2 regions of the Stenotrophomonas forensis genome follow, and region 1 is predicted to be linked to the other one. Evidence: predicted binding sites of a transcription regulator. Region 1 holds the regulator's gene; the other holds the start of a gene.

Region 1 (15,879 bases):
CCTGGACATGACCCCGTCGGCGGTCAGCAAGCTGGTGGCGCGGCTGGAACAGCGGCTGGGCACCCGCCTGCTGCAGCGGTCCACCCGCCAGCTGCAGCTGACCCCGGAAGGCTGCGCGTTCTACGAGCGCGGCCTGCGCGTGCTGGCCGACCTGGAGGAAGCCGAACGCTGTGCCAGCGCCCACGCCGAGCCGCGCGGGCGGCTGCGGGTCAATTCCAACGTGCCGTTCGGCCAGCACTTCCTGTTGCCGCTGCTGCCGGCGTTCCTCGAGCGCAACCCGCAGGTGGGGGTGGACGTGACCCTCAATGACGAAGTGATCGACCTGCTTGAGCAGCGCACCGACGTGGCGGTGCGCGCCGGCCCGCTGAAGAGTTCCAGCCTGGTGGCGCGGCGATTGGGCGCGACGCGGATGATGATCGTGGCCGCACCGGCCTACGCGCAGCGGCACGGCCTGCCGGCCAGCGTCGAGGAGCTGCAGGCGCACAACCGCCTGGACATCGGCCATGCGCGGGCGATGCAGGGCTGGCCGCTGCTGCAGGACGGTCGTGAGCGCATGCTGCTGCCCAGCGGCAACGCCCGTGCCAGCAATGGCGATGCGCTGCGCCAACTGGTGCTGGGCGGGCTGGGCATGGCGCGGCTGGCCGCGTTCCAGGTGCAGGCCGACATCGCCGCCGGGCGGCTGCTGCCGGTGCTGGAAGAGGCCAATCCCGGTGACCTGGAGGAGGTGCACGCGGTGTTCCTGGGGCAGGGCGGCTACCTGCCGCTGCGAGTGCGCGCGTTCCTCGATTTCCTGGTGGAAAACGTCGATCTGACGCAGCCACGGGGGTAGTGCCGGCCGCTGGCCGGCAACCTCACGATCTTCTTCCACACAGGTCCGGTTGCCGGCCAGCGGCCGGCACTACCTGTAGATCCACGCCATGCGTGGATGAACGCGTACGCGCGTCAGACCTGCAGCAGCTTGCGGGCGGCGGCGCGCGCTTCCTTGCTCACTTCCACGCCGCCGAGCATGCGCGCCAGTTCTTCCTCGCGTGCCTTGCTGTCCAGCTTCTCCACCGCACTCTGGGTCATGCCTTCCACCGGCGCCTTGCTCACCCGGTAATGCGCGTGGCCCTTGGAGGCGACCTGCGGCAGGTGGGTCACGCACAACACCTGGCGCTTCTCGCCCAGCGCGCGCAGCTTCTGGCCGACGATGTCGGCCACCGCGCCGCCGATGCCGGAGTCGACTTCGTCGAATACCATGGTCGGCACCGCATCCAGGTCCAGCGCCGCCACTTCGATGGCCAGCGAGATGCGCGACAGTTCACCGCCCGAGGCGACCTTGCGCAGGGCGCGCGGCGGCTGGCCGGCGTTGGCCGCGACCAGGAACTCCACGCGCTCGGCACCCTGCGGATCGGGTTTGCCGTTGTCCTGCGGCTCCAGTTCGATCAGGAACTGGCCGCCGCCCATGCCCAGCTCGGCGATGATGCCGGTGGTGGTGGCCGACAGTTCGGCGGCGGCACCGCGACGGCTGGCGGTCAGTACTTCGGCCTGTACGCGCCAGGCGGCGGCGGCCTTGTCGATCTCGCCGGCCAGGCGCTGCAGGCGCTCGTCGGCGCCGCGCAACTGTTCCACTTCGGCATGCATGCGTTCGCGCTGCGCGCCCAGCTCGTCCATCGGCACGCGATGCTTGCGCGCCAGGTCGTGCAGGCGGCCGAGGCGCCGCTCGTTCTCTTCGAACTGCTCGGGGTCGGCGTCGAGGTCGTCATGCACGCGGTCCAGCAGCGAAAGGGCTTCGTGCAGCTGGATCGAGGCATTCTCGATCAGGCCGTCCACCTCGCCCAGGCGCGGGTCATGTTCGATCAGGCGCGACAGCTCGTGGCGCACCTGCTGCAGCAGGTCCAGCGCGGAACTGCCGTCGTCGCCGTTGAGCTGGTTGCTGGCTGCCTGGCAGGCGGTCAGCAGGGCGCTGGCATGGGCCTGGCGGCGGTGGCTGGCGCCGAGCGCGGCGATCGACTCCGGTTCCAGGTCCTCGCGGTCCAGTTCGCGCAGCTGGTGCTCCAGGAAGCCGATCCGGTCACTCACGTCGCCCTGTTGCGACAGCGCCAGTGATTCGTCGACCAGTGCCTGCCACGCGGCGGCGGCGCGGCGCACCTGGCGGCGCGCGTCCTCGTTGCGGGCGTAGGCATCGAGCAGGGCCAGCTGCGACGGACGGGTCAGCAACGCCTGTTGTTCATGCTGGCCATGGATCTCCACCAGCAGCGCGGCCAGGTCGGCCAGCTGTGCGAGGGTCACCGGGCGGCCATTGATCCAGGACCGCGAGCCGCCGTCGGCACGGATCACGCGGCGCAGCTGGCACTGATCTTCATCGTCCAGCTCGTTGTCGGCCAGCCACTGGCGCGCGGCCTGCAGCTGGTCCAGCGCGAACTCGGCGGAAAGCTCGGCGCGGGCCGCGCCATGGCGGACCACGCCGCTGTCGGCGCGCAGGCCGGACAGGAAGCCCAGCGCGTCGACCATCAGCGACTTGCCGGCGCCGGTCTCGCCCGAAACCACGGTCATGCCGGGCCCGAACTCCAGTTCGGTGGCGCGGACGACGGCGAAATCCTTGATCGAAAGATGTCTGAGCATGGGTAAGAGGTATCAGCAGCCGCGCAACGCTAGCACGCGGGCGAGGGAGGTCCAATGACTTGCCAAGGGGATGCGCCGCCATTATCTAGTGTCCGTGTCTCACAGGTTGATTCCATGCACGGTTCTCCCGACCAGCTTGCCCCGCGTGCGCGCCATCTGCTGCGCACGCTGATCGCGCGTTACATCCAGGACGGCGAGCCGGTCGGCTCGCAGACGCTGGCGCGTGTGGCCGGCCTGGAGGTCAGCCCGGCCACCATCCGCAACATCCTCGGTGACCTGGAGGACCTGGGGCTGCTGGCCTCGCCGCATACCTCGGCCGGGCGCATTCCGACCGCGCATGGCTACCGGGTGTTCGTCGACAGCCTGCTGCAGATGCAGCCGCCGGGGGAGGGCGAACTGGCCCGCCTGCGCCAGGAGCTGGCCGGCGGCGGCAGCACCCAGGCCCTGCTGGGCAGCGCCTCGGAGCTGCTGTCGGCGATGAGCCACTTCGTCGGCGTGGTCAGCGCGCCACGGCGCGAGCAGTTCGCCTTCCGCCAGATCGATTTCGTGGCGCTGGACGGGCGCCGGGTGCTGGCGATCCTGGTGTTCGCCGACAACGAGGTACAAAACCGGGTCATCGAGACCCGCCAGGAGTTCGCGCCGGGGCAGCTGGAGCAGGTCGCCAACTACCTCAACGCCCATTTCGCCGGGCTGCCGATGGCCGAGATCCGCACCCGCCTGCTGCTGGAGCTGCGCGACGCCCGTTCCGAACTGGAGCAGCTGCTGGCGCACAGCATCGAGCTGGCTGAGCAGGCCCTGCAGCCAGCGGCCGACGACATGCTGGTGGCCGGCCAGACCCGGCTGATGGGCGTGCAGGACCTGTCCGACCTGGAGCGCCTGCGCGAGCTGTTCGAGCTGTTCTCCAGCAAGCGCGAGATCCTGCAGCTGCTGGAGCGGACCATCCAGGCCCCGGGCGTGCGCATCTTCATCGGCGAGGAGACCGGAATGATGCCGCTGCAGGGCGTTTCGCTGGTCACGGCCCCCTATACCGCCAACGGCCAGGTGCTGGGCGTGCTGGGCGTGATCGGGCCCAAGCGCATGGCCTATGACCGCATGATCCCGCTGGTCCAGGCCACCGCTGATGTGCTGGGCGCGGCCTTTTCGCCGGCCGGTCGCACGCCGGGGACATCCGACGCTTGAAACGCAGCATCCCGCCCACACTAGGGTGGGTGGAGGCGGAGATTGACCGCCAGGGACCCAGACATGAACCACGAACATCCAGATATCGAATCCCAGCAGACCGCCGCCGATGCGGCCGCCACCGCCGGCGTCAACGATGAACTGGAGCGCCTGCGCGCCGAAGTTGAACAGGTCAGGGCCGATGCGCTGCGTGAGCGCGCCGACCTGGAGAACCAGCGCAAGCGCGTCGCCCGTGACATCGAGCAGGCCCGCAAGTTCGCCAACGAGAAGCTGCTGGGCGAGCTGCTGCCGGTATTCGACAGCCTGGATGCCGGCCTCAAGGCCGCCGGCGATGATCCGCACCCGCTGCGCGAGGGCCTGGAGCTGACCTACAAGCAGCTGCTGAAGGTCGCCGCCGACAACGGCCTGGTCCTGCTGGACCCGACCGGCCAGCCGTTCAACCCGGAACACCACCAGGCCATCAGCCAGGTGCCGACCCCGGGCGCCGCCCCCGGCACCGTGGTGACCGTGTTCCAGAAGGGCTACCTGCTCAACGAGCGTCTGCTGCGGCCGGCGCTGGTGGTGGTGGCCGCCGACTGACGGCAGCGCCGGGCCTTGCCCGGCAACGTTTTCCAGGCGCTGAACACAGCGTTCGGGAGATGGCTTGAATGTTCCACGAGCCTCCCCCACATCGTATTCATCCACCGGCCGAACGGCCGGACTGACCCCAACAAGCATCCTCAGGAGTCTCCCCCATGGGCAAGATCATTGGTATCGACCTCGGCACCACCAACTCGTGCGTGGCGATCATGGACGGCGGCAAGGCCCGCGTCATCGAGAATTCGGAAGGCGATCGCACCACCCCGTCGATCGTCGCCTACACCAAGGACGGCGAAGTCCTGGTCGGCGCCTCGGCCAAGCGCCAGGCCGTGACCAACCCGAAGAACACCTTCTACGCGGTGAAGCGCCTGATCGGCCGCAAGTTCACCGACGCCGAAGTGCAGAAGGACATCGCGCACGTCCCGTACGGCATCCTGGCCCATGACAATGGCGACGCCTGGGTGTCGACCAGCGACGGCAAGAAGATGGCGCCGCAGGAAATCTCGGCCAAGGTGCTGGAAAAGATGAAGAAGACCGCCGAGGACTTCCTCGGTGAGAAGGTCACCGAAGCGGTCATCACCGTGCCGGCCTACTTCAACGACAGCCAGCGCCAGGCGACCAAGGACGCCGGCCGCATCGCCGGCCTGGACGTCAAGCGCATCATCAACGAGCCGACCGCGGCCGCGCTGGCCTATGGCCTGGACAAGGGCGACAACAAGGATCGCAAGATCGTGGTGTACGACCTGGGCGGCGGTACCTTCGACGTCTCGGTGATCGAGATCGCCAACGTCGACGGTGAGAAGCAGTTCGAAGTGCTGGCCACCAACGGCGACACCTTCCTGGGCGGCGAAGATTTCGACAACCGCGTCATCGAGTACCTGGTTGAAGAATTCAACAAGGACCAGGGCATCGACCTGCGCAAGGACCCGCTGGCCCTGCAGCGCCTGAAGGACGCCGCCGAGCGTGCCAAGATCGAGCTGTCCAGCGCCCAGCAGACCGAAGTGAACCTGCCGTACGTCACCGCCGACGCCTCGGGCCCGAAGCACCTGAACATCAAGCTGACCCGCGCCAAGCTGGAAGCGCTGGTGGAAGACCTGATCAAGAAGTCGATCGAGCCGTGCCGCGTCGCCCTGAACGATGCCGGCCTGCGTTCGAGCGACATCAGCGAAGTGATCCTGGTCGGTGGCCAGACCCGCATGCCGAAGGTGCAGCAGGCGGTGACCGAGTTCTTCGGCAAGGAACCGCGCAAGGACGTCAACCCGGACGAAGCCGTGGCACTGGGTGCGGCGATCCAGGGCGGCGTGCTCGGCGGCGACGTCAAGGACGTGCTGCTGCTGGACGTGACCCCGCTGTCGCTGGGCATCGAGACCATGGGTGGCGTGTTCACCAAGATCATCGAGAAGAACACCACCATTCCGACCAAGGCCTCGCAGGTGTTCTCCACCGCCGAGGACAACCAGTCGGCCGTGACCGTGCACGTGCTGCAGGGTGAGCGCGAACAGGCCCGCTTCAACAAGTCGCTGGCCAAGTTCGACCTGTCCGGCATCGAGCCGGCCCCGCGCGGCCTGCCGCAGGTGGAAGTGTCCTTCGACATCGACGCCAACGGCATCCTGCACGTGTCGGCCAAGGACAAGAAGACCAACAAGGAACAGAAGGTCGAGATCAAGGCCGGTTCGGGCCTGTCCGAGGAAGAGATCGCACGCATGGTCGCCGACGCGGAAGCCAACCGCGAGGAAGACAAGAAGTTCCAGGAGCTGGTGCAGGCCCGCAACCAGGCCGATGCCCTGATCCACGGCACCCGCAGCGCGATCACCGAGCACGGCAGCAAGGTCGGCGGCGAAGTGATCGGCAAGGTCGAGGCGGCCCTGGCCGACCTGGAAACCGCGATGAAGGGTGACGACAAGGCGCAGATCGAAGCCAAGTCGAAGGTGCTGGAAGAAGCCGGCCAGTCGCTGTTCGCCGCGGCTTCGGCCGACCAGGGCGGTGCCGCCCCGGGTGCCGACGCCGGCAACGCTGGCAAGGGCAACGACGATGTGGTCGATGCCGAGTTCACCGAAGTCAAGGACGACAAGAAGTCCTGATCCGGACCGACGCGGGACGCTGCCTGGCAGCGTCCCGTTGTCGCATCAGGGTCCTGGCCGCCACCGGCGTGTCGGGGCGCCCGACGCAAGAGCGGACCTGGTTCCGCTCTTCCGCTTTGACGAATCCCGACTTTCCGGAACCAGATTCACGATATGAGCAAGCGCGATTACTACGAAGTGCTGGGCGTTGCCCGCACCGCCACCGACGACGAGCTGAAGAAGGCCTACCGTCGCTGCGCGATGAAGTTCCACCCGGACCGCAACCCGGGTGATGCGGCGGCCGAAGCCTCCTTCAAGGAGTGCAAGGAAGCCTACGAAGTGCTGTCCGACGGCAACAAGCGCCGCATGTACGACAGCCACGGCCACGCTGCGTTCGAGCACGGCATGGGCGGTGGTGGCGGTCCGGGCGGCCCGGACATGAACGATATCTTCGGCGATATCTTCGGCAACATCTTTGGTGGAGCAGGCGGTGGCCCGCGCCAGGCCCGTCGCGGCGCCGACATCGGCTACGTGATGGAGCTGGACCTGGAAGAAGCGGTGCGTGGCGTTGAGCGCCGCATCGAGATTCCGACCCTGGCCGAATGCGGCGACTGCGATGGCAGTGGCTCCGAAGACGGCAAGGTCGAGACCTGCAATGTGTGCCATGGCCGCGGCCAGGTGCGCATCCAGCGCGGCATCTTCGCCATGCAGCAGGCCTGCCACAACTGCGGCGGCCGCGGCCAGATCATCGCCAAGCCCTGCAAGACATGCCACGGCAACGGCCGTGTCGAGGAAGACAAGGTGCTGTCGGTGAAGGTGCCGGCCGGCGTCGATACCGGCGACCGCATCCGCCTGCAGGGTGAGGGCGAGGCCGGTCCGGCCGGTACCCCGCCGGGTGACCTGTACGTGGAAGTGCGCGTGCGCGAGCATGCCATCTTCCAGCGCGATGGCGACGACCTGCACTGCGAAGTGCCGATCCGCATCTCGCAGGCCGCATTGGGCGACACCGTGCGCGTGGCCACCCTGGGGGGTGAGGCGGAGATCCGCATCCCGGCCGAGACCCAGACCGGCAAGCTGTTCCGTCTGCGCGGCAAGGGCGTGCGTTCGGTGCGCAGCCGCAGCGAGGGCGATCTGTACTGCCGCGTGGTGGTGGAGACCCCGGTCAACCTCACCAACGAACAGCGCAAGCTGCTGGAGCAGTTCGAAGCCACCTTCGTCGGCGAGGAAGCACGCAAGCACTCGCCGAAGTCGGCCACCTTCATGGATGGCGTGAAGGGCTTCTGGGACCGCATGACGTCCTGAGTTTTTCAACGGAAAAGTTGAACGAAAGCGCCGGGCCAAGCCCGGCGTTGTCGTATGCGGTCAACGGAAAAACGCCGCCGGCGTCTGCCCCAGCTGCCGCTTGAACATGCTGGTGAACGCGCTCGGGCTGTCGTAGCCCATCGCCAGCGCCACATCGATGACCTTGTCGCCGACCGCCAGTCGCTCCAGGGCGGCCAGAAGCCGCGCCTGCTGCCGCCATTGCCCGAAGGTCATGCCCAGTTCGCTGGCAAAATGGCGCTGGATGGTCTTCACGTCCACCTCCAGTGCCTGCGCCCAGTCCTGCAGCGTGGCGTCATCGCCAAGGTGCTTCTGGATGTGCTGGCAGATCCGCTGCAGGCGCGGGTCGGTCGCGGCGGGCAGATGCAGTGGCAGCACGTCCATGCGATGCAGTTCGTCCAGCAGCAGGCGCACCACGCGGCCATCTCGGCTGTCTTCGATGTGCTCGCCCTTGATCAGCGTGGCAGCCTGCAGCAGCTCGCGCAGCAGGGGTGCCACCTGTACCGCGAACGGTTCGGCCGGCAACTGCGGCGCGAACAACGGGTCGATGTACAGGCTGCGCATGTGCACGGCGGCGATGCAGTCGACCGCGTGCACCATGCCGGCCGGCATCCAGATCGCACGGGTCGAGGGCACCACCCAGCGGCCCACTTCCGAGCGCACCACCATCAGCCCCGAGATGGCATAGACCAGCTGGTGGCGCTGGTGCTTGTGGCCTGCGATGTGGGTACCGGCCGGGTACTGGGTGACCCGATAGGTGACCGGGCGATGCTGGGGGACGTCGCGCCAGGGCGCCGCCGGATCGACGTCGCTGGCAATGTCCTTTTTGCGATAGGCCATGACCCGAACGCGGCAGAAGGGAGGGGAGGGCAACCGTAGCATGCGTGGCTCGCCCCCAACCTGACTGCGTCCATGTCCGCCCTGGCTTCTCCCGCAACGACCTCACGCCCGGTGGCTCCCGGTGTGCTGGCTGCCATTTCCACCTCGCATGTCGTCAACGACATGATGCAGTCGCTGATCCTGGCCATCTATCCGGTGATCAAGGGCGGCTTCAATCTCAGCTTCACCCAGATCGGCCTGATCACGCTGACCTACCAGCTCACCGCCTCGATCTTCCAGCCGTTGGTCGGCATGGCCACCGACCGGCGCCCGGCGCCGTACTCGCTGCCGATCGGCATGGCCTCGACCCTGTGCGGCATGCTGCTGCTCGGCTTCGCGTCGAGCTACGCCGTGGTGCTGCTGGCCGCCGCGATGGTCGGCATCGGTTCGGCGATCTTCCACCCCGAGGCCTCTCGCATCGCGCGGCTGGCCTCGGGCGGCCGTCATGGCTTCGCGCAGTCGGTGTTCCAGGTCGGCGGCAATTTCGGTACCGCGCTCGGCCCGCTGATCGCCGCTGCGGTGATCGTGCCGTATGGCCAGCACGCCGCCTCGTGGTTCGCCGGTGCGGCCCTGATCGGCATCGCGCTGCTGACCTATGTCGGCCGCTGGTATGCGCTGCACCTGGGCACGCCGCGTCCGGCCAGCACCGCGTCGATGGCGCCTCGGCATCCGCCGCGCACCGTGGCCAAGGTGCTGGCGATCCTGCTGGTGCTGATCTTCAGCAAGTACTTCTACATGGCCAGCATCGGCAGCTACTTCACTTTCTACCTGATCCACCACTTCGGCATTCCGGTGGCGCAGGCGCAGCTGCACCTGTTCGCATTCCTGGTGGCGTCAGCCGCAGGTGGTTTCCTGGGTGGCCCGCTGGGTGATCGCATCGGTCGCAAGCCGATCATCTGGACGTCGATCCTGGGTGTGGCGCCGTTCGCGCTGATGTTGCCGCATGCGGATCTGTTCTGGACGACGGTGCTGGCGGTGCTGATCGGCTTCGTGCTGTCCTCGGCGTTCTCGGCGATCGTGGTCTACGCGCAGGAGATGATGCCGCACCGCATCGGCATGGTGTCGGGCCTGTTCTTCGGCTTCGCGTTCGGCATGGGCGGATTGGGCGCGGCCGTGCTCGGCCTGCTGGCAGACAAGACCAGCATCGAGTACGTCTACCAGCTGACCGCGTTCCTGCCGCTGCTGGGCATCGTGGCTGCGTGGCTGCCGCCGTCGCGGCCTGCTGCTCACTGAGGGGTTTTGCTTTGCAGGGCTTGCAGCCCTGCACCTGCTTAAAGCCGAAGCAACAGCCGAAGCTGGTTTCCTGAGGGTTGGCGGGGTGGGTCCGGTTGAGGGGGACGCCGTAAATACGTCCATGTAGGCTTGGTCGCGGCATCCATGCCGCTCACACCCCCTCAACCGGACCTACCCCGCCTTCGACAGTTTTCCGCGATCTGGCAGAGCGGCGTTTTGCTCTGGTAGGTGTCGACCTTGGTCGACACGGATGAATTCATTCGATGTCACACAGATGTGCCGACCAAGGTCGACACCTACCAACAGCACACGGAATCTGTCAGAGGTGGGGCGGTGTCGGAGTGCGGGGTGTCAGCCGCATGGATGCGGCTGCCAAGCCCCCATGGATGGGTTCACGGCGTCCCCGCACTCCGACACCGCCCCTCCATCCCAGGGAATGCGAGCTTTTGACGTTGCCGTTGCTGTTGCTTCGGCAGGTGCAGGGCGCAGCCCTGCCGAACCCTCCACCGGGCGTAGAATGCTGGCATGAGCGAATCCCTTGACAACCACCTGGTCCACGGCCGCCGCCAGCGGCCCGACGGCCCATCGCCGATCGATGTCATCTCGGTCCAGTCGCAACTTGTCTACGGCCACGCCGGCAACAGCGCCGCCGTTCCGCCGATGCGCGCGCTCGGCGTTCGCGTGGCGGAAATCCCGACCGTGCTGCTCAGCAACGCGCCGTTCTACGACACCACCCGCGGCCGCGTGCTGCCCGCCGACTGGTTCGCCGACCTGCTGCTCGGTACCTACGAACGCGGCCTGCCGCAGCGGGCCAGGATGCTGGTGTCCGGCTACTTCGGCAGTACCGCCAACGGTGCCGCGTTCGCCGACTGGCTGGACGAGATCCTGCCGGCCTGCCCACAGCTGCGCTACTGCCTCGACCCGGTGATCGGCGATACCCATACCGGGCCCTATGTCGAGCCTGGCCTGGAAGCGATCTTCGCCGAGCGCCTGCTGCCGCATGCCTGGCTGGTCACGCCGAATGCATTCGAACTGAACCGCCTCACCGGCATGCCGGCGTTGGCGGAGGCCGATGCCATCGCCGCCGCCCGTACGTTGCTCGACCGTGGTCCGCAATGGGTGATCGCGCACAGCGTCGGTGGAAACCCCGGCGAGCTGGTGACCCTGGCGGTCGGTCGCGGGGAAACCTGGCGCTGGACCTCGCCGTTGCTGCCGGTGGATGTGGCCGGCACCGGCGATGTGCTGATGTCACTGGTGGTGTCGTTCCTGCTGCGCGGCGAATCGATGCAGCAGGCGATCTCGCGCGCCATTGCCGGTACCCATGCAGCGCTGGAGGCGACCCTGGACAACGGCTTCGAAGAGTTCGACGTGATCGCCGCGGCGCCTGCCGCACTGGCCGAAGGCACGCGCTTCCGCGCCGAACGCGTGGCATGAGCGATCTGCACGAACGCACGCCGCGCACGGTCGGTATCGTCGGCAGCGCCGGCGCCTACGGGCGCTGGCTGAGCCGCTTCTTCCAGCAGCACATGCAGCTGCAGGTGATCGGCCATGATCCAGCGGACCCGGCCTCGCACACGCCGGAGCAGCTGCTGGCGCAGGCTGACGTGCTGGTGTTCTCGGCACCGATCCGGCACACGCCTGCGCTGATTGCCCAGTACGTGCAGCAGTCGGCGGGGCGCGAGCAGGACCGCCTGTGGCTGGACGTGACGTCGGTGAAGGAAGCGCCGGTGCAGGCGATGCTGGCCTCGCAGGCTGAAGTGGTCGGCCTGCATCCGATGACCGCGCCGCCCAAGGCACCGACGCTGAAAGGCCGGGTGATGGTGGTGTGCGAAGCGCGGCTGCAGCACTGGCAGCCGTGGGTCGACGCGTTGTGCGCGGCGCTGCAGGCCGAGTGCGTGCGCGCCACCCCGCAGCACCACGACCAGATGATGGCGCTGGTACAGGCGATGGTGCATGCCAGCCACCTGGCCCAGGCTGGCGTGCTGCGCCAGTACCAGCCGCAGCTGGGCGATCTGGCCGCGATGATGCCGTATCGTTCGGCGTCGTTCGAGCTGGATACCGCGATCATTTCGCGCATCCTGTCGTTGAATCCGGCCATCTACGAAGATATCCAGTTCGGCAACCCGTACGTGGCGCCGATGCTGGAGCGGCTGATCGGCCAGTTGCAGTCCCTGCAGGCACAGGTCGGGCAGGGCGACGACGGCGCACGCGGCGCATTCCGTGAGCAGCTGTTGTCGGCCAACCGCAGCGCCTTCGGCGAGCAGGCACTGTCTGACGGCAACTACACCTTCGAGCGGGTGGGCTACCTGCTGGCGGACCTGACCGAGCGCAATGCGCTGTCGGTGCATCTACCAGAAGACCGGCCCGGTTCGCTGCGTGAGCTGCTGAATGTGTTCGAGCAGCACCGCATCAGCCTGGCCTCGATCCACTCCTCGCGCACGCCAGGCGGCGAAGTGCATTTCCGTATCGGGTTCGTGGCGGGTAGCGACCCGGCAGCGATCGCAGCGGCGGCGGCCGAGGTGGACGCCAGCGGCATCGGCCGGGTGCTGGGCTGAATTCATCCACAGGCAGTGTGGATGATTTCTGCGCAAACGTGTGGATAACCGCGCGCAGGCCTTGGCAGCCAAGGCTGTCAAGACGGTTGGCGATAAATTGATCACGCTATTGATAGCGTCGAGCCATGCTCGACTGCCTTGGCAAAAAGCGTGTCGACCAAGGTCGACACCTACCAGCGCGGGGCGATGCGGAATCCCCAGCGCGGGGCGATGCGGAATCCGGTGGCGCCGGGCCATGCCCGGCAAACCTCAGATCGTCAGCCGCAGCTCGCCGCCGCTGGTGGTGAACTCGCGGCCGTTGCGCACCAGCTGGCGGCCATCATCCAGCTCGTAGCGCGGCGTGGCCTCGGAGTGGTGCCCGCTGCCATTCGCCTCGGGCTTGAACTCGATGATGATGTGGCTTTCGCCATTGCTGTCGACGGCGGGAAACTGACGGAACGACATCGTGCACCTCCTTCTACGGACTGCGAACGCTGCTTTTGGTCGCCAGCTTGGTCCGGCCGATGTTAGGCGACCGTCATCAATCGATGAACTGCAGCCTAGCCAGTTCAGCGTACAGACCGCCTTCGGCCAGCAACTGTGCGTGCGTGCCCTCGGCCACGATACGGCCCTGGTCCATCACCACGATGCGGTCGGCCTTGAGCACGGTGGCCAGGCGGTGGGCGATCACCAGCGTCGTGCGGCCGGCCATCAGCCGCTCCAGCGCCTGCTGCACGCTGTACTCGCTCTGCGCGTCCAGCGCGCTGGTGGCTTCGTCCAGCAGCAGGATCGGTGCGTCCTTCAGCAGCGCACGGGCAATCGCCACGCGCTGCTGCTGGCCGCCGGAGAGGCGGGCGCCGCGCTCACCCAGTTCACTTTCGTAGCCCTGCGGCAACGCACGCAGGAAGCCATCGGCCTCGGCCGCGCGTGCGGCCTGCTCGACCTCGTCGTCGCTGGCCTGCAGACGGCCATAGCGGATGTTCTCGCGCGCACTGGCCGCGAACAACGTCGGCTGCTGCGGTACCAGTGCCAGCTGCGCGCGCAGTTCGGCAGGGTCGGCCTGGCGCACGTCGACGCCATCCACGCAGATGCGGCCGCTGGCCGGATCGTGGAAACGCAGCAGCATCGACAGCACCGTGCTCTTGCCGGCGCCGGACGGGCCGACCAGGGCCACGGTTTCGCCGGGCCGCACGTGCAGGGTGAAATGATCCAGCGCGGCCTGGTCCGGCCGCTGCGGGTAATGGAACACCACATCGTCGAACTGGATTTCGCCACGCAGCGGCTGCGGCAGTGCGTGCGGCTGTGCCGGCGCACGGATCTCGATGTCTTCCTGCAGCAGTTCACCGATGCGGCCCATGCCACCGGCCGCCCGCTGCAGCTCGTTCCAGACTTCGGCCAGCGCGCCGACCGAGCCGCCGCCGATCAGCGCGTACAGCACGAACTGGCCCAGCGTGCCGGCGCTCAGGCGCCCGTCGATCACGTCGTGAGCGCCCAGCCAGAGCACCCCCACGATGGCGCCGAACACCAGCAGGATGGCGCTGGCGGTGACCAGCGACTGCGCACCGATGCGGCGGCGCGCGGCCTTGATCGCGTCGCCAAGCGCGTGGTCGAAGCGGCCGCGTTCGTATGGCTCACGGGCATGGGCCTGCACCGTACGCACCGCACCGAGGGTCTCGCTGGCCAGGCTGTTGGCATCGGCGATGCGGTCCTGGCTGTTGCGCGCGACGGTGCGCAGCTTGCGCGCGCCGATGATGATCGGCAGCACCGCCAGCGGGATGCCGAGCAGCGACCACGCTGCCAGCCTCGGGCTGGTGACGAACAGCATCGCCAGGCTGCCGACCACGGTCACGCTGCTGCGCAGGGCGACCGACATCGTCGAACCGACCACGCTGCGCAGCAGTTCGGTGTCGGCGGTCAGCCGCGAGACCAGCTCACCGCTGCGGCTGCGATCGTGGAAGCCGGCGCCCAGCTGGATCAGGTGCGCGTACAGCTGGCTGCGCAGGTCGGCGACGACCTTTTCGCCCAGCAGCGACACGAAGTAGAAGCGCGCGGCGGTGCCCAGCGCCATCACCACCGCCACCAGCATCAGCAGGGCGAAGGCACGGTTGATCTGGCCGCCGCTGCTGAAGCCGTGGTCGATCATCTGCTTCACGGCCGGTGGCAGGCTCAGCGTGGCGGCCGAAGAGACAGCCAGGGCCAGCAGCCAGGCCGTGAACAGGCCGCTGTGGCGGCGCACGAACGGCCATAGCGTGCGCAGGCTGCCAAGGCGGCGCAGCGGCGGGGTCGAAGCGGGGGCGTCGTCCTTGTCAGTCATCCTGGTCGTCGTCTTCTATGCGGATACGGTCACGGGTGGCGTCGCGCAGGCGGATTTTCAATGCGTCGACCTGATCGGCAGGCAATTCGATCCGCAGGCACACGCCATTGGCATCGAACTGTTCATCACGCTTCCCGGCACCAAAGGCGGGAAGGGTGGCATGCAGGCTGCCCAGGTCCTCGAAGCCGGCCAGCAGCTGCAGGCGGGCCATGGTGACCAGCGGCAGGCGTGGCGCGGTGCGCAGGCACTCGGCGGCGGCACCGCCGTAGGCGCGGACCAGGCCGCCGGCACCGAGCTTGATGCCGCCGAACCAGCGCGTCACCACCACCATCACCCGGTCGAAACCCTGGCCATCGATGGCGGCCAGGATCGGCCGCCCGGCGGTGCCTGCGGGCTCGCCATCGTCGCTGGAGCGGTAGTCCTGCCCATGGCGGTAAGCCCAGCAGTTGTGCGTGGCATCGGCCACTGCAACCTGCTGCAGGAACGCCATCGCCGCCGCGGCGCCATCAATCGGCGTGGCATGGGCAATGAAGCGGCTGTGTTTGACTTCCAGCGTGTGACTGACCGGCTGGGCGAGGGTATCGGGCATCTCCACCATTCTACGGTGTTGCGCCCGACCTCCGTGGGTCTCAGTCGTCCAGCAACGGGCGAAGGTCGCGCGGCAGGCGCGATTCTGGATACTGCTCGATGTAGCGTTCCAGGCTGGCGCGGGCAAGGTCGCGCTGGCCCGCATCGCGGCGCTCACGGATTTTTTCCAGCCACTGCCGGCGTGGCAGGCGCGCGTCGGCGCCGACTTCTGCCTGCACCGCATCGGCACTCAGGCTGGCATCGCTGCTGCGGCGCATGACGCCCGCCGCGGAACGGCTGGCGGCCTCGCGCTTCATCGAGGTGATCTGTACCCGATCCAGTGCCTGCGCCGGCTCGGCGTTGGCTGCGGCGTTGTCCATGGCCGCTTCGGCCGTGCGTGCCTTGAGCGCCGCTGCCGGAGCGGGCGCGAATGCCGGAGCAGGTGCCGAGTAGGCTGCCGGGGCCGGTGGCGCAGGCGGAGCCGCTGCTGGTGCGGCTGACGGTGTGGCAAAAGGCGTATCGGCGGCGGCCTCTGCCGCCCTTGAGCGCGCGGCGCGTGCCGGTGCGTCCACGGGTGCAGGCTTGGGTGCTGCCGCCACTGCGGGTGCAC
Region 2 (15,879 bases), 2.3 Mb from region 1:
TTCGTGATCGAACGCGGGCGGCTGGGCGAGGATGTGGGCGCGTTGATGCAGCAGCGGGTGTTCGACCGCTTCGGCATGACCCGCACCAGCATGATGTGGCGCGAGGATTTCGCCGGCAATCTGGCCGATGGCTGGACCGCGCAGGGCGCCGCCGAGCCGCACGATGAGCGCAGCCGCGTGCGCGCGGCCGGCTCGATGGATACCACCATCGGCGACATGGCCCGCTTCGCCGCCGGCTATGTGCGTGGCGACGGGCTGTCTGCATCGATGCGCAGGGAGCTGGTGCGGCCGCAGCTGCCGATCACCACTGCCAGCCAGTTCCCCACCCTGCAGCCGGAGCTGCCGCCTGCACAACGGCACCGGGACCTGGCGGCGGGGCTGGGCGTGGTGACCTTCCAGGGCCCGCAGGGTGCCGGCTTCTACAAGGGCGGCCACGATGATGCGGTGGGTAATACGCTGGTGTGCATCGAACAGGGCCAGCGCTGCGTGGTGATCCTGGGCAACGATGTACGTGCCGAGGCGGCGTTCCCGGCGTTGGTGCGCTTCGTGCTGGGTGAAACCGGCGCGCCCTGGGAATGGGAGTACGGGGCGAAGAAGCCGTTCGTGCGTTGACTGCATCGCCCACCACGCCCACAAAAAAACCCCGCCTTCCGGCGGGGTTTTCATTACGTCGGGAAGGCGTGGACTTAGAAGTCCATGCCGCCCATGCCACCCATGCCGCCCATGCCGCCCGCGCCACCCATGGCCGGCTCGTCCTTCTTCGGAGCTTCGGCAACCATGGCTTCGGTGGTGATCATCAGGCCAGCGATCGAGGCAGCGTTCTGCAGCGCCGAACGGGTCACCTTGGTCGGGTCCAGGATGCCGAACTGCAGCATGTCGCCGAACTCGCCGGTGGCGGCGTTGTAGCCGAAGCTGCCGGTGCCTTCCTTGACCTTGTTGATGATGACCGACGGTTCTTCACCGGCGTTGGCCACGATTTCGCGCAGCGGGGCTTCCATCGCACGCAGGGCGATCTGGATGCCGTGGTTCTGGTCTTCGTTGGCGCCCTTCAGGCCAGCCAGCGAGGTGACCGCACGGACCAGGGCAACGCCGCCGCCCGGGACCACGCCTTCTTCAACGGCTGCACGGGTGGCGTGCAGGGCGTCGTCGACGCGGTCCTTCTTTTCCTTCATTTCGATTTCGGTCGAGGCGCCGACCTTGATCACGGCAACGCCGCCGGCCAGCTTGGCCACGCGTTCCTGCAGCTTCTCGCGGTCGTAATCGGAGGAGGTGTCCTGGATCTGGGTCTTGATCTGGCCGACGCGTGCGTCGACGGCAGCCTTGTCACCCACGCCATCGATGATGGTGGTGTTTTCCTTGGAAACCTGCACCTTCTTGGCGCGGCCGAGGTCCTTGATGGTGGCCTTTTCCAGCGACAGGCCCACTTCTTCGGAGATCACGGTGCCGCCGGTCAGCACGGCCATGTCTTCCAGCATCGCCTTGCGACGGTCGCCGAAGCCCGGAGCCTTGACGGCCACGACCTTGACGATGCCACGGATGGTGTTGACCACCAGGGTCGCCAGCGCTTCGCCTTCGACTTCTTCGGCAACGATCAGCAGCGGCTTGCCGGCCTTGGCGACGCCTTCCAGCACCGGCAGCAGGTCACGGACGTTGGAGATCTTCTTGTCGTGCAGCAGGATGAACGGGTCATCCAGGTCAGCGGTCTGCGACTGCTGGTTGTTGATGAAGTACGGGGACAGGTAGCCGCGGTCGAACTGCATGCCCTTGACCACGTCCAGCTCGTTGTCCAGTCCCGAGCCTTCTTCAACGGTGATCACGCCTTCCTTGCCGACTTCCTTCATCGCGTCAGCGATGATCTGGCCGATCGACTCGTCCGAGTTGGCCGAGATGGTACCGACCTGGGCAATGGCCTTGTCGTCGGCGGTCGGCTTGGAGATGTTCTTCAGCTCGGCAACGGCGGCCACGACGGCCTTGTCGATACCACGCTTGAGGTCCATCGGGTTCATGCCGGCGGCAACAGCCTTGGCACCTTCGCGGATCAGGGCCTGGGCCAGCACGGTGGCGGTGGTGGTGCCGTCGCCGGCGTCGTCGTTGGTGCGCGAAGCAACTTCCTTCACCATCTGCGCGCCCATGTTCTCGAACTTGTCAGCCAGTTCGATTTCCTTGGCGACGGAGACGCCGTCCTTGGTGATGGTCGGAGCGCCGAAGCTCTTTTCCAGCACGACGTTGCGGCCCTTCGGGCCCAGGGTGGCCTTGACGGCATTGGCGAGAACGTTGACGCCGCGCACCATGCGCGAACGGGCGTCTTCACCGAAACGAATATCCTTGGCAGCCATTGCGATTACCTCGATAGTTTGCGCCGGGCCGGGCCCGGCGACGAAAGGGGATGTCTTACAGGAAAGCAGGTCGCGCCGAGGCTCAGCCGATGACGGCGAGCACGTCGTCTTCGCGCAGGACCTTGTACTCGACGCCTTCGCTCTTGTACGAGCTGCCGGCGTACTGGCCGTAGATGACCTTGTCGCCAACCTTCAGCGACGGCGCGCGCACGCTGCCGTTGTCCAGCGGCTTGCCCGGGCCGACGGCCACGACTTCACCCTTGGTGGACTTTTCCTTGGCCGAATCCGGAATGACGATGCCACCGGCGGAGATTTCGTCGGCTTCGATCGGCTTGACCACAACGCGGTCGTGCAGCGGCTTGATGCTCATGAGAGACCTCTTAAGTTATTGATTGGTCTGAAAAAGTCTGGCGATGTTAGCACTCACCCCAGGTGACTGCCAGCATTGCTCGCGAAAAAGCCCGACGAATCGGGAGCAGGACAGAGATGGAGCTGCCCCAGGGCCTTTCAAGGCCGCCGCCGGAAAAAATTTCATCGTGCCGGAGCCGGACACCCACGTCCGCGTGAAGACTGCGCGTCGCGTGCGGTGCGGCATCCCCACAGGGGAATCCTCGACATTTGGTGATCCGCGTCGCACTGTCAGATATCTGACGTTCATTTACGACAAAGTGTCACTGGATCGGCCTTAGGCTCGGCCGCGCATTCCCAATCACAAGGAGTAGTCGATGCGATTGCTGTCCCCGCTTGCCGCCGCCTGCCTGCTGGCGCTGGCCGCCGCGCCGGCCCAGGCCGAGGTCTTCATCAACGAACTGCACTACGACGACAGCACCCCGGCCGGTGACGTCGGCGAAGCGATCGAGGTCGTGGCCACGGCCGGCGAGGACCTGTCCGGCTACCGCCTGTACCTGTACAACGGCGCCAACGCCTCGGCCGCGGTGGTCTACGCCAACAACCCGGTGCCGGCCGGCACCGCCGCCGGCTGCGGCAGCGCCACCATCGCGGTGGTCAACTACCCGACCAACGGCCTCCAGAACGGCCCGAACGACGGCATCGCCCTGGTCGATGCCAGCGGCAAGGTGGTCCAGTTCCTCAGCTATGAGGGCGCCATCACCGCTTCCGGTGGCCCCGCTGCCGGGATGACCAGCCAGAACATTCCGGTGGCCGAGACCAACAGCACGGCGCCGGGCACCTCGCTGCAGCTGACCGGCAGCGGCAGCCAGTACGCGCACTTCACCTGGGCCGAGTCGGCCAGACAGACATTCGGCAGCTGCAACAACGGCCAGACCTTCAGCGGCGGTGGCACCCCGGGCCCGAACACGCCGCCGTCGGTGTCCACCACCACCCCGGCGCAGGGCAGCACCACCTTCCCGGCCGCCGCCGATCTGGAAGTGGTGTTCAGCGAGACGGTGAACCTGGCCAGCGGTGCCTTCGCGCTGAGCTGTGGCACCTCCGGCAGCGTGCCGCTGACCTTCCCGGCCAGCGGACGCAGCGTGAAGCTGTCCACCAACACCGCGCTGGTGGCCGGCGAGGCCTGCCGCTTCGACATCCGCGCCGGGCGCATCACCGACCTGCAGGGCGCGCATCCGGCCGCCGACAGCCGCATCGCCTTCACCGTGGCCAGCACCGGCGGCAATCCCGACCCGGGCAACCCGGGCGTGCCGGCCGGCTACTACGCGAAGGTGAACACCTCCAGCCCCAGCCAGCTGCGCTGCTCGCTGCATGCCACCATCAAGGGCCATACCGCGTACCCGTACAGCGGCTCGGGCACCAGCACCTGGACCATCCTGGAGATTGCCGACGAGGATCCGAACAACAGCGGCAGGATCCTGGATGCGTACCGCAACCGCAGCTACGCCAAGGTGACCGATCGCGCCGGCAGCGGCAGTGGCCTGAAGTACAACCGCGAGCACACCTGGCCGAACTCGCTGGGCTTTGCCAGCACCACCGGTGACAAGGGCCTGCCGTATGCGCCCTACACCGACACCCACATGCTGTACCTGACCGACGCGCAGTGGAACGCCGACCGTGGCAACAAGCCGTTCGCCAAGTGCGACGCCAACTGCGGCGAGCGCGCCACCGAAGCCAACAACGGCCAGGGCGGTGGCAGCGGCGGCTACCCCGGCAATTCCAACTGGGTGCGCACGCCGGACGGCAACGCCGGCACCTTCGAGGTGTGGGGCAAGCGCAAGGGCGACATGGCGCGTGCGGTGATGTACATGGCGATCCGCTACGAAGGCGGCAAGGATGCGGCCACCGGCCAGTCCGAGCCGGACCTGGAGCTGACCGACGACCGCAGCAAGATCGTCAAGACCAGCAGCTCGCCGGCCTACATGGGCCTGCTTTCGACGCTGATCGATTGGCACCTGTCCGACCCGCCGGATGACGCCGAGCGCTCGCGCAATGACGTGATCTACTCGTTCCAGGGCAACCGCAACCCGTTCATCGACCACCCCGAGTGGGCCACCCCGGCCCTGTTCACCTCGGCCAAGCCGGCCACCTGCCAGCTGGCCAACTGACCGCGCAACGCAGCGGTGCACTGCTGCCGCCGGGCCCTGGCCCGGCGGCGGCCCTATACTCGACGGTCATGTCGACCCTCGATCCCGTCCTGCTGCTGTTGACCACCTGCCCGGACCGGGCCAGTGCCGAGCGCATCGCGCACGCGCTGGTCGGCGAGCGCCTGGCTGCGTGCGTGACCCGACTCGATGGCGCGCAGTCGACCTACCGCTGGCAGGGCGAGGTGACCACCGACAGCGAGCTGCAGCTGCTGGTGAAAACCACCGCGAGCCGCGTCGATGACGCGATTGCCCGGATCGTCGAACTGCATCCGTATGAACTCCCGGAGTGCATCGCGGTCGAAACCCGGGCCGGCCTGCCGGCGTATCTGGACTGGATCCGGGCACAGACCCGGGAGGACACTGATTGAAGACTCTGTTTGCGCGTGGCGCCGCCTTGTGCGCCCTGTTGTGGCTCTCGTTGCCGGCCTTCGCGCTGGATGAGAAGGACCTGCTGCCGGTGGACCAGGCGTTCGCGCTGACCGCCACCGCCCCCGAACGTGGCCAGGTGCAGCTGCAGTTCAAGATCGCACCGGGCTATTACCTGTATCGCCACCGCACCAGCGTCAAGGCGGACCCCGCATTCAACGCCGGCACGCTGCAGATGCCCAAGGGCGACAGGCACCACGACGATTTCTTCGGCGAGGTTGAAACCTATCGCGAGCGCCTGCAGGCCACCCTGCCCGGCACACCCACCGATGCGGCCGGCACCATCAGCGTGGAAGTGCGCTACCAGGGTTGCGCCGATGCCGGTGTCTGCTACCCGCCGCAGAAGCGCGTGGTGCAGGTCACCCTGCCGGGCGGCGGTACGCCGGCTGCGGCACCCGCGGCGCGTACCAGTGCCGGCAACCCGTTCAACAATCCGCTGGCCGGTGCCGGCAGCACGGGCGGCCTGCGCCTGCCGGGTGCGGCCAGCAACAGCCAGGCGCTGCCGCTGCCGTCGGAACAGGCCTTCGGCTTCGATGCCATCGCCAGCGACGGCAACACCCTGCTGCTGCGTTTCAGCCCGGCCCCGGGCTACTACCTGTATCGCGACCGCACTTCGCTGAAGCTGGAAGGCAGCGCCGGCGTGCTGGCTGACAAGCCGCGTTGGCCGGCCGCGCAGTCGCATCGCGATGAACATTTCGGCGATGTCTCGGTGTACTTCAACCAGGTGGAAGTGCCGCTGCCGCTGCGCCGCACCGTCAGCGAGGCGGTCGACAGCACCCTGGTGGTGACCTTCCAGGGCTGCCAGACCGATGGCATCTGCTACCCGCCGATGACGCGCCGGGTGAAGCTGTCGATTCCGGCCGGCAAGGCCAACGCCAGCGCCGACCAGGCACCGCCGCGCAACGAGGTGATCAGCCCGCTGGCCGCTGGCAGTGGCGCCCCGCGCGAAGCGGCCAACGGCGCTCCGCTGCGCCTGCTGCCGACCGTGCCCAACGACGGAGCTGCCCGCCCGGCCGCCGCAGGCGCTGAGGGCGCAGGCAATGAATTCGCCACCGATGCGCAGGGTGACAACGCGCTGCGCACGCGCCCGCCGGCGACCACCCCGAACCCGGACCGTTCATTCGTCTGGGTACTGTTGCTGGCGCTGGCCGGCGGCCTGGTGCTGAACCTGATGCCGTGCGTGCTGCCGATCCTGTCGCTGAAGGTGCTGAGCCTGGCGCAGAGTGGCGAAAGCCCGCAGCGCGCGCGCAGCCATGCGCTCTGGTACACGCTGGGCGTGCTGGTCGCGTTCGCGGTGATCGGCGCGCTGATGGTGGGCCTGCGCGCGATCGGCAACGCGGTCGGCATCGGCTTCCAGCTGCAGCATCCGGGCGTGGTGGCGACGCTGGCCTACATCATGTTCGCGGTGGGCCTGAGCCTGTCCGGCGTGTTCACCCTGGGCGGCGGCATCGGCAACCTCGGCCAGTCGCTGGCCAGCCGCAGCGGCCCGGCCGGTGATTTCTTCACCGGTGCGCTGGCCTGCGTGGTCGGCAGTGCCTGTGTCGGCCCGTTCATGGGCGGTGCCATTGCCTACGCCTTCATTGCCCCGCCGTTGAAGGCGATGACCGTGTTCCTGTTCCTCGGCCTGGGCCTGGCCCTGCCGTTCCTGCTGATCGGCTTCGTGCCGGCGCTGGCGCGCCGCCTGCCCAAGCCGGGCCCATGGATGGAAACGCTCAAGCACGTGCTGGCCTTCCCGATGTATGCCACCGCGCTGTGGTTGCTGTGGGTGCTGGGCAAGCAGCGTGGCGTGGATGGCATGGCGCTGGTGCTGGGCGGCCTGCTGCTGCTCGCCTTCGGCCTGTGGCTGTTCGAGCGCAACCGCTGGACCGGCTCGCGCGCGGTGACGCTGCTGGGCGTGCTGCTGGCCATCGGCGCACTGGTGCCTGCCTGGGGCGTAACCCAGCTGGCAGCGCCGACGCGTGCCGCACAGGCGGCCAGCGAGAACGTGGTCGAGTATTCGCCGCAGCTGCTGGACCGCCTGCGCGCCGACAACCGCGTGGTGTTCGTCAACATGACCGCCGACTGGTGCGTGAGCTGCAAGGCCAATGAGCGCGCGGTGCTGTCGCGACCGGAGTTCAAGGACCTGCTCAAGCGCACCAACGCGGTGTACATGCGCGGCGACTACACCAACGTGGACCCGCAGATCACCTCGTTCCTGGAAGAGCACAAGGCGGTGGGCGTGCCGCTGTATGTGGTGTACGGCCCCGGCGCACCGCCGACCGTGCTGCCGACCCTGCTGACCCAGGCGGTGGTCGAGGAAGCGCTGCTGCGCACCGCACGATGAAGTGGCAACGGCCAGCGCTGCTGTGGACAGCGGTGCTGGCCGCCGGCCTGGGCCTGTGGGCCGGGCATCGACTGACGCCGGCGCCGGTGGCATCGGCTACATCACCGGCCGCTCCCGCCAAGCTTTCGCTGCAGGCGGGCGATCCGATGCCCGCGCTGTCGCTGCCCGACCTTGAAGGACGCGCACTGGATCTGCGCCGGCACTTCGCCGGCCGCCCGCTGTTGATCAACGTGTGGGCCAGCTGGTGCGCGCCCTGCGTGGAAGAAATGCCCGAACTGGCTCGTTTCGCCCACCTCCAGAGCAGCGACGGCGTGCAGGTGCTGGGCCTGGCGCTGGACACCCCGGACGACGTGCGTGGTTTCCTGCAGCGGGTTCCGGTGGACTACCCGATCGTGATCGAGACCCCGGGCCCGCGCGATGCCAGCGTACAGCTGGGCAATACGCAGGGCCTGCTGCCCTACAGCGTGCTGTTCGATGCGCAGGGGCGGATGGTCAAGGCGAAGCTGGGGCCGTTCGCCCACGGCGAGATCGACGGCTGGGTGAAGTGAGGGTTCGGCAGGGTTGCACCCTGCACCTGCAGAGGCCACCGCAACAGCCAGAGCCAAAGCGGCTTTCTGTGGGATGGCGGGGCGGTGTGGCTGTGCAGGACACGCCGTAAACCCGTCCATGGGGGCTCGATGGCGCCATCCATGGCGCCAACGGTCCTGCACAGCCACACCGCCCCACCTCCGACAGATTCCTGCTGCGTTGGGGATGAATCTCCATCGAAATCGAATATTTCGACAATTGAACGAAAAGCATCCACGCATGGCGTGGATCTACGGCAGGTCGCGGGAATCTGTCGAAGGCGGGGTGGGTCCGGTTGCGGGGGTGTCCGCGGCATGGATGCCGCGGCCAAGCCCCCAAGGGTGAGGGCGCTTTGCTTGCGAAGCACTGCTTCGCAAGCGCCCGAACGCACAGCCGCCAGCGGCTGGGCCGGACCCCGGAGGGGGGTTTACGGCGTCCCCCGCAACCGGCCCCCCCCCGCCATCCCACGGATAGCCCGCTTTTGACGTTGACGTTGACGTTGCCTCGGCGGGTGCCGGGCGCAGCCCGGCCGATACCCCCCGCTTGACCGCAGCCAGGGGGCCACGGAAAATTCCGCGACTAATTCTCATTTGCTGTTGCGCAGGATGCGGGCGGCAGCCTTCCAGGCCCTCCTCCTTCGATGTTCAAGAACATCCTGTTCCAAGTGCACTGGCTGCTGGGCATCACCGCCGGTGCCATCCTGGCCGTGATGGGCCTCAGTGGTGCCGTGCTGTCCTTCGAGGACGAACTGCTGCGTGCGGCCAACCCCGGCTTTGCGGCCATCGCCGAACACCACGCCGACAGCCAGCTTCCGCTCACGCTCAGCGAGCTGGTGCCGCGGCTGCAGGCCGGCAGCGAACGCCCGCTGCAACGCCTGCGCGTCGACGCCACCGGGCAGCGGCCGTCGGTCGCGCGCTTTGCCGGCGGCAAAGAGCATTGGGTGTATTTCGACCCGTACAGCGGCGAGCGCTTCAGTGCCCTGCGCGGCCAGGCGTTCTTCGATTTCGTCGAAGACCTGCATCGTCATCTCGCGGCCGGCGAACGCGGCAAGTGGATCACCGGCAGCTGTGCGATCGCGCTGCTGTTCTTCACCCTGTCCGGGCTCTACCTGCGCTGGCCACGGCGCTGGTGGCACTGGCGCAGCTGGCTGGCGGTGGAGTGGAAACGCAGTGGCCGCGGTTTCCTGTGGAGCCTGCATTCGGTGGTCGGCACCTGGGTGCTGTTGATCTACCTGATGAGCGCATTGACCGGCCTGTGGTGGTCGTTCGACTGGTACCGCAGCGCCGCCAACAGCGTGTTGGGCGTCGCGCCGGCGGCCAAGCATACGGTGGCCATCGATGCCCCGCTGGACCTGCAACGCGTCGAAGCCACGCTGTATGCCTTGCCCGGCGTGCGCACCGGCTTCATCGACCTGCGCTTGCCGGAAAAACCGGGCCAGGCGCTCAACGTGCGGGTGATGGCCGGTGATCCGTCGCAGCGCGGAGGGCACCATGATCGCGCGCATGATCTGCTGCAGCTGGACCCGGCCAGCGGCGCGGTGCTCGATTCCCGCCCCTACGATCGCCAGGGCGCGGGCGGCCAGCTGGCCACCAGCGTGTTCGCGCTGCACTCGGGCAGCTACTTCGGCCTGCCCGGGCGCGTGGTGGTGATGCTCAGCAGCCTGGGCATGAGCCTGTTCTTCATCACCGGCTGGATGTTGTACCTGGATCGCCGCCGCAGCCAACGCGCGGCACGCGGGCTGCGCCAGTCGCTGCCGATGCCAGCCGCCACCGATGGCCATGGCGCGCCGTGGCTGGTGGTGCATGCCAGCCAGAGCGGCCTGGCCGAACAGCTCGCATGGCGTGCGGCCGCGCAGCTGCAGGCGGCCGGTAGCGCGGTGCAGGTGCTGCCGTTGTCGCGCATCGATGCCGCGAAGCTGCAGGCCACATCGCAGGCGCTGCTCGTGTTGAGCACCTTCGGCGACGGTGAACCGCCGGATGCGGCCCGACGCGCGGCACGCCTGTTGCTCGCGCAGGCACCGGACCTGTCGGGGCTGCAGTTCGGCCTGCTCGCGCTGGGGGATCGCCAGTATCCGCACTACTGCGGCTTCGGCCGCCAGGTCGATGGCTGGCTGACCGGCAACGGTGCACGTGCGCTGTTCGCGCGCATCGATGTCGATGCCGCCTCGGTGCCGGCCCTGCGCCAGTGGCAGCTGCAACTGGGCGCACTGACCGGCATCGCCACCGATGACAGTGTGCTGCCGCCCGCAACGCGGATGCACGACTGGCGCCTGCTCGGCCGCGACCGCCTCAACCCGGGCAGCGTCGGCGGCGCGATCTGGCGTATCCGTCTTGCCGCCCCGGCCGATGTGCAGTGGCAGGCCGGTGACATCCTGCATATCGCGCCCCGCCACAGCGCGCGGCATGCGGGTGCCGTGCTGAAGGCGCATGGACTGGATCCGCTGCAACCGCTGCTGGTTGACGGCGCGCCGCGCACGCTGCTGGCGCTGGCCAGCGAACGCGAGCTGCCGGACGCCGATGCCGCGTTGCCCGTGCAGGATGCCTGCCTGTGGTTGTCCGGGCTGCCGATGCTGCCCGGCCGCGAGTACTCGATCGCCTCCGCCGCGCACGACGGCGAGGTGGAGCTGGTGGTCAGGCTGGTGCAGGACGCCGTCGGTCGTGCCGGGCTGGGTTCGGGCTGGTTGTCGCTGCATGCGCCGATCGGCGCCAGCGTCGTGGCCCGCGTGCATCACAATCCAGGTTTCCATCGGGTGCCTGCCGCGCCGATGGTGCTGGTCGGCAACGGCACCGGCATCGCCGGCCTGCGCAGCCTGCTGCGCGAGTCCGCGCATGCAGGCGAGCACGGGCACTGGCTGCTGTTTGGCGAGCGCCAGCGCGCGCACGACCTGCTGTTTGCCGACGAGATCGAGGCCTGGCAGGCGCAGGGCCATCTAGCGCGGGTGGACCTGGCGTTCTCGCGCGATGGCGGAGGGGGCTATGTGCAGGATCGCCTGCACGCCGCCGCCGATGTGCTGCGCGACTGGATGCAGCGCGGCGCGGTAATCCACGTCTGTGGCTCGCTGCAGGGCATGGCCGAAGGCGTGGACCAGGTGCTGCGCACTGCGCTGGGCGATGATGCGGTGGAAACGCTGCTGGAGAACGGGCGCTACCGCCGCGACGTGTACTGAGTCACAAGCGGAGTGCCGGCCGCTGGCCGGCATGATCATGGACGTGCCGGCCAGCGGCCGGCACTACCGGGGCAGGATCAGGCCGCGGCGCGGGCCTGCCGCGCCGGCTGCAGGCGGAACGCTCCCACCGCTTCGGCCAGGGCATGCACCTGCGCCTGCATCTGCGCAGTCGAGGCACCGGCCTCTTCCACCAGGCTGGCATTGCGCTGGGTACTGGCTTCCATCTGCACGATGGTCTGGTTCACCTGTGCGATGCCGGCATGCTGGTCCTGCGATGCGCTGCGGATGCCGGCCAGCAGGTCCGCCAGCTGCTGCACGCTGCCGACGATCTCGCCCATCGTGGTGCCGGCCTGCTCGGCCTGCTGGTTGCCCTGACCGACACGCGCCACCGAATCCTCGATCAATCCCTTGATCTGCTTGGCCGCCTCGGCACTGCGCTGGGCCAGCAGGCGCACTTCCGCGGCCACCACGGCAAAGCTGCGGCCCTGTTCGCCGGCACGCGCCGCTTCCACCGCTGCGTTCAGTGCAAGGATGTTGGTCTGGAAGGCGATGCCATCGATCAGCTGGGTGATGTCACCGATCCGCCGTGAGGCTTCGCTGATGCCGTGCATGGTCGCCACCACCTGGCCCACGGCGTCACCGCCGCGCTGGGCCACCGCTGCCGCACCCTTGACCAGCGCATCGGCGCGACCGGCCGCGTCGGCATTGCGGCCCACGGTGTCGGTCAGCTCATGCATCGACGCCGCGGTTTCCTCCAGGTTGGCCGCCTGCTGCTCGGTACGCTGCGACAGGTCGTGGTGGCCAGCGACGATCTCACCAACGCCGGTATCCAGGCTGGAGGTGGCCTGCTGGATGCGGGTGACGATGCGGCCCAGCTGCGCGACGGTGGCGTTGGCATCGTCGCGCATGCGCGCGAACACGCCCTGCAGGTCGCCATCCATGCGCACGCTGAGGTCGCCGCGTGCCAGCGCGGCCAGCAGCGCCTGCAGGTCGCCGAGATTGGTTTCAAAGGTCGCCAGCAGGCGGTTGATGCTGGTCGATAGCGTGCGCACGAAGCCCTGCTTGGCGTCCAGCACGATGCGACCGTGCAGGTCACCGTGCGCGGCGGCGTCGACCAGTGCAGCCACTTCGGTTTCGAGCAGGGTTTCCAGTGCGCGGCTGCGCCATTCCACCGCCACACCGAGGAACTGTCCTTCGTCGGTGATGGGATTGGCGATCAGCTGGTAGCGGACGCCGTCTTGGCCGATCTCGCGTTCTTCGCGCTGGCGTACGCCGGCCAGGCTGGCCAGCGCCGGATGCAGGCGCACCGCTTCGCTGGCCACGAGCGCGTCAGCCTGCAGGTCCAGCTGCTGCAGCAGCGCCGGGTTGGCATAAGCCACCAGCCCTTCGGCATCGATCACCATCAGGCCGGTCTGTGCGCTGTCCAGCGCCTGGCGCACGCGGGTATTGCCGCGCGCCACCGCGCGCTCGGTCTCGATGCGCGCACGCAGGCGCTGCTGCATGTCGACCAGGCGCTGGGCGAGCTGGCCGATCTCATCATTGGCGTTGTACACGCGCAAGGTGGTGTCCAGGCGGTCGTCCGCGATATCGCTGGCGAAGCGCAGGGTGTCCTGGATCGGCTGGCGCACCGCGCGCAGGACCAGCACCAGGCTGGTGATCAGCACGCCGGCAACCAGCAGCAGGGTCAGCGCGAACAGTACGCTCATGGCGCGCGTGCCGGCCTGCTGGCGCGCCTGTGCCTCGGCCAGCGCCGCCACCTGGGCCTGCTGGAAGGCGGCCAGTGCCGGCGCCACGCCGGCGGCGGTATCCAGCAGCGACTGCGCCTCCACATCCAGGCCGACGCGGGCGGCGGTGTAACCCAGCAAGGCGACCTGATAGGCCTCCATGCCGCTGCGCAGGGCGTCCTGCACATCGGTGGACAGGCCGGCCAGCGCGAGGTCGAACGGCAGCTTCTCTTCGCTGGCACGGTCGGCATGGGCAGAGTCACCGTCGAGCAGCAGCAATGCTTCCTGCCGGCGCATCTTCTGCAGGGACAGCGCCAGCAAGGGGCGCTGCAGCGCATCGACCTGCGCCTGCAGGGTGTCGGCGGCCTGCTGCAGCTGCGCGGCAAGGCCGGCATCACCCCGGCCCATCTCGTCGACCCGTTCGAACAGGGCCGCGACGCCCTGAGAGAATGCGTCCGCGGCTTCGGTCAGCACCTGTAGTGCCTTGCGCCGCCCGGCATCCATCGGTATCGCGCGCAGCGCCTGCAGGTCGGCCTGCAGTGCCTTCTGTGTGGCCAGCAACTGGTTGCGGTCAGCATCATCGAAACTGCGGGCATACTGGGTCTGCAGGCGCCGGGCTTCGGCCACGCGCGTGGCCAGGCTGGCGGCCAGGTCGCTGCCGCGCTGGTAACGGGCCTGATTGCGTGCGGCCTGTGCGCTGGCGTGGCCGGTCCAGGCGTAGACTGCGGCGATTGCCACCAGGCCCAGGCCACAGACCCAGAGGGTTGCCTTGAGCTTGTTGGCTACGCTGAGCCGGTGCGGCTGCAGCCACAGCAGCAGGTTCGACGACAGCACGCTCGACGACAGCACGCCGGGCGACGCCGCGCGCAGGCGGGCCAGATGCGTGCGCAGGGACCGGAGGTGGGGAACGACGGCCGACATGACAGACTCCAGGCGGAAGGACGCACCTGTATCGGCTGGATTCCCGGCAACTTTAGGCCCGTTTTCGTGCCACTGCGACGCTCGCGGGCGGACGCGGCCTTTGTACCGGGCACAGGCGACGGGGGCATGACACCGGCGCTGCGCTTGACCTCAACCCCGGTTGGGGGCGCACAGTGGACGTCCCTCCCCTGCCCGGTGTCCGCATGACGACGCTCGATATCCCCCGCTACCTGCAGCGCCTGCAGCTGGATGCACCACCCCCGCTGACCCTGGCCGGCCTGTCACTGCTGCAGCAACGCCATAACGCGCTGCTGCCGTTCGAGACGCTCAGCTGCCTGCTGCGTGACGCGGTACCGATCGACCTGGACAGCGTGCAGCGCAAGCTGCTCGACGAGCGCCGGGGCGGTTACTGCTTCGAACTCAATGGCGGCCTGCTGGCGCTGCTGCAGGCGCTGGGCTTCGATGCCCAGCCGCTGAGCGCACGCGTGCTGCTGGCGGCACAGGATGGCGAGCTGACCGCACGGACCCATCTGCTGCTGCGCGTGCATGTGGAAGGCGAGGACTGGCTGGTCGATGCCGGCTTCGGCAGCCTGACCCCCACCGTGCCGCTGCGCCTGCACGACACCGCACCGCAGGCCACGCCGCACGAGCGCTACCTGCTGCAGCGGCTGGGCGATGACGGCGATTTCGTGCTGTCAGCCGAATCCAGCGATGGCTGGCGCGCGATGTACCGCTTCGACCTGCAGGCGCCTGCGCCGATCGACAACGTGGTGGGCAACTGGTACGTGTGCACCCACCCCGACTCCAGCTTCCCGGGCCAGCTGCGCGCGTCGCTGACCGGGCCGGACTGGCGCCGCACCATCGGCAGCGGCAACTACACCGAGTACCGCCCGGGGCAAGCGCCGGACAAACGCCCGCTGCACGATGTCGGTGACGTGCGCGAGGTGCTGCAGCAGCACTTCGGCCTGCAGCTGCCGGATGACCCGCGGCTGGACCCGGCGATCAATGACTGGCTGCAGCGCTCGCGCGCCGCAACACCGTAGCGTCGAGCTTGCTCGACGGAGGCGTTGGTAGCGCCGTCAACAGCAGTCGAGCAAGCTTGACTCTACAGAAGCGAGAGCGGCGGTGTTGGCCGGAATGATGCCGACGGCATATGAGCGCGTAGCGTCGAGCTTGCTCGACGGAGGCGTTGCTAGCGCCGTCAACAGCAGTCGAGCAAGCTCGACGCTACAGAATCGCGCGCGCCTGCAGCGCGATGCGGTTGCCTTCGCTGTCGCGGATCTCGGCCACGCGCCAGTCGCCGGCGTCGGCCGGGCCGAAGCGCAGTTCGGCGCCGGCCTGCAGCGCACGGTCGAGGCTGGCCTCAAGATCATCGACACCGATATAGAGGCGCGCGCCCTGTTCGGAGGGCTGGTAGTCCGCCCCCTGCACCAGCGACAGGCTGGCACCCGTCGCGTCATCCGAGAACGGCAGGTAGGCCATGTGGCAGTCATGCAGCAGGATCGGCTCGTCCACCACCACCTGCAGCCATTGCTGATAGAAGGCGATGGCACGAGCCAGGTCACTGGCGGGGATCTCGACATGCAGGATCGGGTTCACGGGTTTTCCTCGCGCGGCGCAGTCAGATGATGCGCAGGGTAATCGCCTTCAGTACCGCACGGGTACGATCGCGGGTACCAAGCTTGTCGAGAATGGCGGAAACATAGTTCTTCACCGTGCCTTCGGCCAGGAACAGGCTGCGCGCGATCTCCTTGTTGCTGTAGCCGCCAGCCAGCAGGCGCAGGATCGCCACTTCGCGTTCGCCGAAGGTATCGCTGGGAGGCGCTTCGTCGTGAAAGCGGTAGCGGGCGCGTACCGGCTC

The links. The regulator HrcA, encoded in region 1, represses chaperone genes, less so after heat shock. The targets are predictions, from matches to a motif close to TTNGCACTCNNNNNNNNNGAGTGCNAA.
Region 2: the regulator HrcA is predicted to act here: its motif matches at 2,753-2,779, upstream of K5L94_RS19810 (co-chaperone GroES).

Annotation. Positions count from the first base shown of each region.
Region 1 covers NZ_CP082270.1:1,995,269-2,011,147, forward strand. The annotation lists gene K5L94_RS09560 (LysR family transcriptional regulator) at 1-829, shown strand, start outside; gene recN (DNA repair protein RecN) at 943-2,604, opposite strand; gene hrcA (heat-inducible transcriptional repressor HrcA) at 2,719-3,783, shown strand; gene grpE (nucleotide exchange factor GrpE) at 3,847-4,362, shown strand; gene dnaK (molecular chaperone DnaK) at 4,518-6,443, shown strand; gene dnaJ (molecular chaperone DnaJ) at 6,597-7,724, shown strand; gene K5L94_RS09590 (AraC family transcriptional regulator) at 7,785-8,582, opposite strand; gene K5L94_RS09595 (MFS transporter) at 8,655-9,854, shown strand; gene pdxY (pyridoxal kinase) at 10,380-11,288, shown strand; gene K5L94_RS09605 (prephenate dehydrogenase) at 11,285-12,409, shown strand; gene K5L94_RS09610 (hypothetical protein) at 12,659-12,853, opposite strand; gene K5L94_RS09615 (ABC transporter transmembrane domain-containing protein) at 12,930-14,702, opposite strand; gene K5L94_RS09620 (IMPACT family protein) at 14,695-15,291, opposite strand; gene K5L94_RS09625 (hypothetical protein) at 15,332-15,879, opposite strand, start outside.
Region 2 covers NZ_CP082270.1:4,321,502-4,337,380, forward strand. The annotation lists partial or broken gene K5L94_RS19800 (serine hydrolase domain-containing protein) at 1-612, shown strand, start outside; gene groL (chaperonin GroEL) at 687-2,336, opposite strand; gene K5L94_RS19810 (co-chaperone GroES) at 2,419-2,706, opposite strand; gene K5L94_RS19815 (endonuclease) at 3,062-4,852, shown strand; gene cutA (divalent-cation tolerance protein CutA) at 4,921-5,259, shown strand; gene K5L94_RS19825 (protein-disulfide reductase DsbD domain-containing protein) at 5,256-7,640, shown strand; gene K5L94_RS19830 (TlpA family protein disulfide reductase) at 7,637-8,188, shown strand; gene K5L94_RS19835 (sulfite reductase flavoprotein subunit alpha) at 8,848-11,373, shown strand; gene K5L94_RS19840 (methyl-accepting chemotaxis protein) at 11,451-14,018, opposite strand; gene K5L94_RS19845 (arylamine N-acetyltransferase family protein) at 14,222-15,061, shown strand; gene K5L94_RS19850 (VOC family protein) at 15,246-15,617, opposite strand; gene K5L94_RS19855 (response regulator transcription factor) at 15,640-15,879, opposite strand, start outside.